2 regions of the Micromonospora noduli genome follow, and region 2 is predicted to be linked to the other one. Evidence: riboswitches for the same ligand, from Rfam matches in the RefSeq annotation. Region 2 holds a riboswitch; the other holds the start of a gene.
What was found. A riboswitch is a leader RNA that binds a small molecule or an ion and turns the genes downstream of it on or off. The one in region 2 is predicted to bind thiamine pyrophosphate.
Positions count from the first base shown of each region.

Region 1: it holds a riboswitch for thiamine pyrophosphate, as region 2 does, so the genes downstream of both, MED15_RS26695 (ECF transporter S component) here and thiE (thiamine phosphate synthase) in region 2, are expected to answer to the same signal.

Region 1 covers NZ_PYAC01000037.1:14,502-18,660, reverse strand. Annotated here, with positions in the region: gene MED15_RS26705 (energy-coupling factor transporter transmembrane component T family protein) at 1-25, opposite strand, end outside; gene MED15_RS26700 (ABC transporter ATP-binding protein) at 22-1,452, opposite strand; gene MED15_RS26695 (ECF transporter S component) at 1,569-2,162, opposite strand; TPP riboswitch at 2,237-2,341, opposite strand; gene MED15_RS26690 (alpha/beta fold hydrolase) at 2,449-3,279, shown strand; gene MED15_RS26685 (AAC(3) family N-acetyltransferase) at 3,298-3,486, shown strand; gene MED15_RS26680 (sugar isomerase domain-containing protein) at 3,483-4,159, shown strand, end outside.
Region 2 covers NZ_PYAC01000039.1:15,119-19,277, forward strand. Annotated here, with positions in the region: gene MED15_RS26795 (ThuA domain-containing protein) at 1-1,902, opposite strand, end outside; TPP riboswitch at 2,216-2,325, shown strand; gene thiE (thiamine phosphate synthase) at 2,320-2,946, shown strand; gene thiO (glycine oxidase ThiO) at 2,940-4,109, shown strand; gene thiS (sulfur carrier protein ThiS) at 4,100-4,159, shown strand, end outside.

The DNA.
Region 1 (4,159 bases), on a different contig from region 2:
CCGCGACCGGCTCGATGCTGATCATCGGTGGTCGTCCGGGGCGCGGTGCAGGGTGACGGTGCGGTCGGCGAGCGCGGCGACGAAGTCCGCGTCGTGGGTGACAGTGACCACGCCGTGCCCGGCGTCGCGCAGGTCGGCGAAGAGGTCGACCAGCTCCCGCCAGGTCCGCCGGTCCTGGCCGAAGGTGGGTTCGTCGCAGATCAGCAGGCGTGGCGCGGTGGCCAGGGCGGTCGCGACGCTCAGCCGCCGCGCCTCACCACCCGAGAGGGTGTACGGGTTGGCAGCGGCGAGCCGGGCCAGCCGTAGCCGGTCCAGCAGCCCGGCCACTGTCTCCTTGACGGCCGCCTCGGGTTGACCGGTGCGGCGCGGGCCCAGCGCCAGCTCGTCGAAGACCGTGCTGGTGACGAACTGGTGCTCCGGATCCTGAAAGACCGACCCGATCCGTCGGGCCAGCGCGGGCGCCCGCCACCGGTGCGGGGGAGTGCGGTGGTCCGCGCCGGCCAACTCGGCGGACGCGGTGACCCGACCGTCGCCGGGCCGGAGCAGACCGCCGAGCAGCAACGCCAGGGTGGACTTGCCGGCACCGTTGGGTCCGCGTACGGCGAGTGCCTCACCGGCGCGTACCGCCAGGTCGGTGGAGCCCAGCCGGGGCGGCAGGCCGAGCCGGTCGGCGGTGAGCAACACCTCCCCGGGGTCGGCGGTGGCCGCTCGGGGCGAGATGGGGTGACCGGGCACCCAGACCCCCTCGGCGGCCAGGGCTGCGCCGTGGGCGGCGAAGACCGCCTCGGGTGTGCCGTCCGCGCGGACGCCGCCGCCCGGTTCCAGGACGACCACCCGGTCGACCAGCGGCAGTGCCTCGGCGACCCGGTGCTCGACCAGGATCAGCGTGGTGTCGGCGTCCAGCGCGCCGGCCACCGCGTGCCGGACCAGCTCGGCTCCGGCCGGGTCGAGGTTGGCTGTCGGCTCGTCGAGCAGCAGCAGGGCGGGGCGCAGGGCCAGCGCGCCGGCCAGGGCGAGGCGTTGCTGTTCGCCGCCGGAGAGCGCCGCGGTGTGGCGGTCCCGGGAGTACGGGAAGCCGACCCGGTGCAGCGCCTCGTCCACCCGGGGCCAGATCTCGTCGGCCGGCACGCCCCGGTTCTCCAGCCCGAACGCGACGTCGTCGCCGCAGCGCGCCATCACCAGTTGGGTCTCCGGGTCCTGGAAGACGATGCCGACCCGTTCCCGCCCCTTGCGCGGGTCGAGCCCGTCGATCTCGACGGTGCCCTCCTGCTCGCCGGAGTCCTCGGGAAGCAGCCCGGCCAGCGCGCTGAGCAGTGTGCTCTTACCAGCCCCGGAGGGCCCGAGCAGCAAAACCCGCTCCCCAGCCTCAACCCGCAGATCAACCCCGCGCACGGCCCAGGCGCGCCGCCCAGCGTGCCGCCACCCGAACCCCCGCAGCAGTACCCCGCCCACCAACCCACCCCCTCCCACCCAACCGGCCCCGTCCACCCCGGTTGATCAAGAGGTTTGCGTCAGGAAATCGCCTTCCGTTGACGCAAACCTCTTGATCAACGCGCGAGTGGGTGGGGTTAGACCAGGGCTCGGTTTCGGCCTGCGGGGAAGCGGTCCAGGACGCCGGTGTTGGCCAGTGCGTTCGTGAGCAGCCAGCCGCCGAGGCCGGCGATCACTGTGGCGCTGACGATGGTGAGCAGCGCGTACGGGATGCGGTAGTCGGTCAGCGCGTAGTCGACGTTCCAGACGAAAAAGTCGAACAGCGCGGCGCTGAGGCCGGTCAGCGCGCCCGCGAACACCGCGGTCGGCAGCCGGAACGACCGGTACCGGAAGGCGGCGAAGGCCAGCTCGGCACCGATGCCCTGCACGATGCCCTGCGGGATCACCGTGCCGGCCCACTGGCTGCCCAGCAGCGCGGACAGGACCGCGGCCACCGTCTCGCAGTACAGCGCGGCGCCGGGCTTGCGGATGACCAGCCCACCGATCACCGCCGGCATCAGCCAGACGCCGTAGAGCAGCGTCTGCGCCGGCGGGAAGAAGGCGAACGCGCCCTCGGTGGCGCTCCAGACCAGGCCCCAGGCCCAGAAGATGACGCCGAAGGCGACCGCGATCACCGAGGCGACCACGATGTCGATGGTGCGCCAACGGTGTGTGTCGGTGGTGGATTTCATGTGTTGCTCCCAGTTCGTGAGTGCGAACCAGGAGAAGACGCACGCCGCGTCCGGTGGCACCGGACTGCGGCGCGGCTGGAGGTCGACCGAACTCCCTGCGCTGGCATTACCCAGATCAGGTTCGAGGGTCTGCGGGCGTGCCCGCACTCTCAGCGCTGTGCGCTCCCCTGTCGGATATGAAGTTGTCTCGCTGACGCTAACACCGACCGGGGGCACGGGCCCAGCAGGGCGTCCGCCTGACCTGCGGGAGCGACCGGCCGACCGCGGGCTGGGTACGCTTCCGATCATGCGGGTTGACGCGCGAGGCTTCACGTTCGAGGTGACCGTCGGCGGTCCGACGGACGGCGTACCCGTCCTGCTGCTGCACGGTTTCCCTCAGCACAGTGGCGAGTGGGACGACGTGGTGCCGGCGCTGCACGCGGGTGGGCTGCGCACGTACGCGCTGGACCAGCGCGGTTACTCACCCGGCGCCCGGCCCACGGCGGTGGCCGACTACCGGATCCCCGAACTGGTCACCGACGTGGTCGCGGTGCTCGACGGGCTCGGGCTGGACGCCGTGCACCTGGTCGGCCACGACTGGGGCGCGATCGTGGCCTGGGCGGTTGCCGCCCGGCACCCCGAGCGGGTGCACACGCTGACCGCGGTGTCCGTACCGCATCCGGCGGCCATGGCGCACGCCCTGAGCACCGACGCCCAACAGAAGGCCCGCTCGTCGTACATCGCGCTGTTCCGCAAGCCCGACAAGGCGGAGAAGGTGCTGCTGGCGTGGCACGCCACCGCGTTGCGCAAGCTGCTCGGCGGGGTGGGCGACACGTCCCGGGTGAACCGGTACGCCGACCCGATGCGTGAGCCGGGGGCGCTCACCGCCGCGCTGAACTGGTACCGGGCGATGTCCCGCGCCGACCTGGCCGGCGTCGGCCCGGTCGAGGTGCCCACCACGTACGTCTGGAGTGACCGGGACGTCGCCATCGGCCGGACCGCCGCCGAGGCGTGCGCGCAGAACGTCACTGGGGACTACCGCTTCGTGCAGCTGCCCGGGGTGAGTCACTGGATCCCGGACGCGGCGCCGGCCCCGCTCGCCGAGGCGATCCTGGCCCGAGCCGGCGGAACGGCCTGAGCCGTGCGGGTCCGCGAGGTGAACCGGTGGCAGGACGTACGACTCGACGCGGACGACTTCGCCGCGTTGGGCGGGGACCTGGAGGCCACCGGAGCGGTACGCACCGCACCGGTCGGCACCGGGACCGGCAGGTTGATGCGCCAGCGGGCGGCGGTCGACTTCGCGGTTCGCTGGCTGGCTCGTAATCGAACGACGGAGGACGTATGACGGTGAGTGCCGAGGACTACCTGGCCGTGGTGACCGAGACGATCGGGCGGGTGGCCGCCAGTCAGCGGGAGGCGGTGGGGCGGGCCGCCGACCTGATCGCCGAGGCCGTCCGAGCCGACGGCGTGGTGCACGCGTTCGGCACCGGGCACTCGGAGGCCCTCGCCATGGAGATCGCCGGACGGGCCGGCGGGCTGGTGCCGACCAACCGGATCGCGCTACGCGACCTGGTGCTGCTCGGCGGCGAACCGGCCGACCGGCTGGGCCCGCTGCTGGAACGGGACCCGGCCGTCGCGCACCGCCTCTACGAGCTGGCCCCGGTGCGCCCCACCGACGTCTTCGTGCTGGCCTCGAACTCCGGGGTCAACGGCGCGATGGTGGAGTTCGCCACGCTGGTGAAGGAGCACGGTCACGGGTTGGTGGCGATCACCTCGGCGCAGCACTCCGGCCGGATGACCTCCCGGCACCCGTCCGGGCGCAAGCTGAGCGACCTCGCCGACGTGGTGCTCGACAACGGCGCACCGTACGGCGACGCGACGCTGCCCCTGCCCGGTGGCGGCGCGGTCGGCGCGGTCTCCTCGATCACAGCGGCGCTGCTGGCGCAGCAGGTGACCGTGGAGGTCGTGGCGCGGTTGCTGGCGGCGGGGGAGCGGCCCCCGGTCTACCTGTCGGCGAA
Region 2 (4,159 bases):
CGAGTTCAGGTCGGCGTCGTAGCGGTAGACCGGGCCGCCCATCGGGGCGCCGCCGCCGCCGATCTCCGGGTAACGCGCGTCACCGGCGTACCCGTAGTCGACGGTCGCCGGGACCACCGGCGGGAGGTTGGTCAGGCCCGTGTTGTTGGGCGAGTTGTTCACCGGCGCCGCGCAGTCGAACTTCGGACCGCTCGGGCCGGACGGGAACGTGTAGTCGTTGTACGCCTCATTCGTGCCCGTGCAGTACGGCCAGCCGTAGTTGCCCGGGGTGACGACGTTCCACTCGACCAGACCGCGGGGGCCCCGGTTCGGGTTGTCCGCGTTGGCGTCCGGTCCGTAGTCCGCGACGTACAGCGTGTTGGTCTTCGGGTCGGTGCCGATCCGGAACGGGTTGCGGAAGCCCATCGCGTAGATCTCGGGGCGGGTCTTCTCGGTGCCCGCCGCGAAGAGGTTGCCCGCCGGAACGGTGTACGTCCCGTCGTCCTCCGGGTGGATCCGGATCACCTTGCCGCGCAGGTCGTTGGTGTTGGCGGAGGTGCGCTGCGCGTCGTAGTCCTGGCGGCCCGACCGCTCGTCGAGCGGCGAGTACGAGTTCGACTCGAACGGGTTGGTGTTGTCACCGGTGGCCAGGTAGAGGTTGCCGTCGCCGTCGAAGGCCATGCTGCCGCCGGCGTGGCAGCAGGTGTTGCGCTGGGTGTCGACCCGTAGCACCTGCTTCTCGCTGGCCAGGTCGATGGTGTCGCCGGTCACCGTGAACCGGGACAGCAGGTTGCGGGTGACCCCGTCGTTCGGGGCGTAGTACAGGTACACCCACTTGTTGGTGGCGAAGTCCGGGTCGAGCCGGATGCCGATGAGGCCGTCCTCGTTACCGGTGAAGACGTCCAGGTCGACGGCGGTGACGGTGTTGCCGGTGTCCGGCTTCACGATCTGCACGCGACCGTCGCGCTCGATGTAGAAGACCCGCCCGTCGGGGGCGACGTCCAGCTCCATCGGGTTGCTGGTGTTGCTGTCCAGCGTGACCTTCTCGAAGTTCGAGGTCTTCGAGGCGCCGCAGTCGGCGTTCTCGACGCCGGCTGCGGTGCGGATGCCGCCGAGCAGGTGGGAGAGGAACTCGGGCTCGGCGTACGACTCCCGGGTGTGCCCGCCACCGGTGTACCAGGAGCGGCCACCGTCGTAGTCCTGACACCAGGCGATCGGGTGGTCCGCACCCATCGCGCCGGCGCCGGCGGTGTAGCTCTTCTCGTCCAGGCTGGCCAGCACGTGCACGTCCGGCCGGGGGTTGGTCTGGTAGTTGTACCACTCGTCGAACCGGGACCACCGGTCCGGCAACCCGGCCGTGGACGGGTGGGCGTGGTCCTCCACCTTGACCGTGGCCTGCTGGTTCTGCGGGTGGTTGGCGAAGTACGCGCCGACCAGGTCGCCGTACCAGGCCCAGCTGTACTCGGTGTCCGACGCGGCGTGGATGCCGACGTAGCCGCCACCGGCCTTCACGTACCGCTCGAACGCGGCCTGCTGGTCGGCGTTGAGCACGTCACCGGTGGTGGAGAGCCAGATCACCGCCTTGTACTTCGCCAGGTTGGCGTCGTTGAATGCGGCGCCGTCCTCGGAGTTGTCCACAGTGAATCCGTTGTCGACGCCGAGTTGCTGGATGGCGGCGATGCCGGTGGGGATGGAGTCGTGCCGGAAGCCGGCGGTCTTGGAGAAGACGAGGACGGAGAAGGGATCGGCCGCGGCCTTTGGCGCCTTCGGCGCCACCTGGCTGACCGGGGCTGCGGCTTTCGCATCCCGTGGGGGAACCTGGGCGGCCGCCTGCGCGGGCGCGCCGAACAGGGTGGTCGAGGCCATGGCCAGGGAGATCAGGGTTGCGGTGATGGGTAAGCGGGCACGACGAGAACGGGACACGCCGCCTCCTGTGTCGTAGTGACAGAGCTCGCGGGAGTCGGCTCGCCGAAGGCCCTCCCTGATGGAGCCGGTGGTCGCACCCTGCCAGGGTGCCCCCACCGACATTTTGTCGAATCGCTGAACAAATTAATTCGGCTCGCTCGATGTCGGGCAAGATGCGGACGGGTAACGGTTCTGCAACGGGGGGCGACATTCCGAACAGGACCGTATGAAGTGCCCCATTGGATCTCGCTCGTTTTGGCGCGGCCCGACCGGCCGGCCACCGCCGACCCCGTGCCTTGGCAGGCCGGCGGATCTGTCGTACGGTGACACGCAAGTAACCCACGGGAGCCCGGTGTACCGGGCTGAGAGGGGGGCTGACAGCCCCCGACCGTCGAACCTGATCCGGGTAATGCCGGCGCAGGGAGGAGCGTTGCCGTGCCGTCCCTGGGGCGATTGCATCTCATCACCGACACCCGAGAAGGTCGCGACCCACTCGCCGTGGTTCGCGCCGCCCTCACAGTGGCCCACGCCGACCTGGTGGTGCAGGTCCGGGTCGAGGATTCCGCCACCGACCGCGAGGCGTACGACCTGACCCGGCGGGTGCTCGCGCTCTGCGCGTCGTACCGGGCGACCTGCCTGGTCAACGACCGGTTGCACGTGGCGCTGGCGGTGGGCGCCGCCGGTGGGCACGTCGGTGTCGACGACCTGCCGGTCGCCGCCGCCCGCCGGGTGCTCGGCCCCACCGGTGTGCTGGGCGCCACCGCTCGGGCGCCGGGCCCGGCGTGCGAGGCCGTCGCGGCGGGCGCCAGTTACCTGGGCGTCGGGCCGTGTCACACCACCAGCACAAAGACCGGCCTGCCGGACCCCATCGGGCCCGCCGGGGTGCGCGCCGTCGTCGACGCCGTCGACGTTCCGGTCATCGCGATCGGCGGAGTGACCGCCGCCCGGGTGCCGGCGCTGCGGGCCGCCGGGGCGTACGGGGTGGCGGTGGTCGGTGCCGTCTCCACCGCAGCCGACCCGGCACGGGCTACCGCCGAGCTGATCGAGGCCCTGACGTGCTGACCGGCCGGTCCCCGTCAGCGCTGTCGAGCGACCGGGTCCGGCCGGACGTGGCAGTGGTGGGGGCGGGGCCGATCGGGCTGGCGATCGCCTGGCGTTGCGCCGCGCGTGGGCTGCGGGTGGTGGTGCACGATCCGGCGCCCGGCTCGGGGGCGTCGGCGGTGGCCGCCGGCATGCTCTCCCCGGTCGCCGAGGCGTACTTCGGTGAGCGGCAGCTGACCGGGTTGCTGCTGGCGTCCGCCGCCCGCTGGCCGGCGTTCGCCGCTGAGTTGACCGAGGCGACCGGAGTCGAGATCGGCTACCGGACCGAGGGCACCCTGATGGTCGGGCTCACCGGCGACGACCTGGCCGAGGCGCGCCGGCTGTGGGCGTACCAGCAGGGGTTGGGTCTGCCCGTGACGCCGCTGCGCCCCAGCGAGCTGCGCGACAGCGAACCGGCGCTCGCCCCACGGGTGCGCGGCGGCGCGCTCGCGCCCACCGATCACCAGGTCGACCCCCGGCTGCTGGTGCCGGCGCTGCGCGCGGCCGCGCAGCGGGCCGGCGCGGTGCTCGTGCCGCAGCCGGTCCGGTTCCTGTCCGATGTGGATGCACCGGTCATTGTGGTCGCCGCCGGCTGCGGGGCCGCCGCGCTCACCGGCCTGCCCGTGCGGCCGGTGAAGGGCCAGATCCTCCGGCTCCGCGCGCCCGACGGCGTCGCGCCGGGCTTCCGGCACGTGATCCGGGGGTACGCCGACGGCGAGCACGTCTACCTGGTGCCCCGCGCCGACGGTGAGGTCGTGCTCGGCGCGACGGTCGAGGAGCGCTCGGACACCACTGTCACCGCCGGTGCTGTGCAACGGCTGCTGCGCGCCGGGGTCGACCTGCTGCCCGAGCTGGCCGAGTACGACCTGGTCGAGGCGGTCGCCGGGCTGCGCCCGGGCACCCCGGACAACGCGCCGATCCTCGGGCCGCTGCCCGACCGACCGGACGTCCTGGCCGCCACCGGGCACCACCGGCACGGCATCGTGCTCACCCCGATCACCGCCGACCTGATCGCCGACCTGGTGCTCGGCGGCGTACCCGACCCGCTGCTCGCGCCCTTCCGGGCCGACCGCTTCGGCGGTGCCGCCGCGGCGGCCGCGTCGGGCGGACCTGAACCGACGACGGAGGGGGACCTGTGGAGTTGACGGTGAACGGGGCCGGGCGCAGCGTCGCCGCCGGCGCGTCCGTGGCGGAC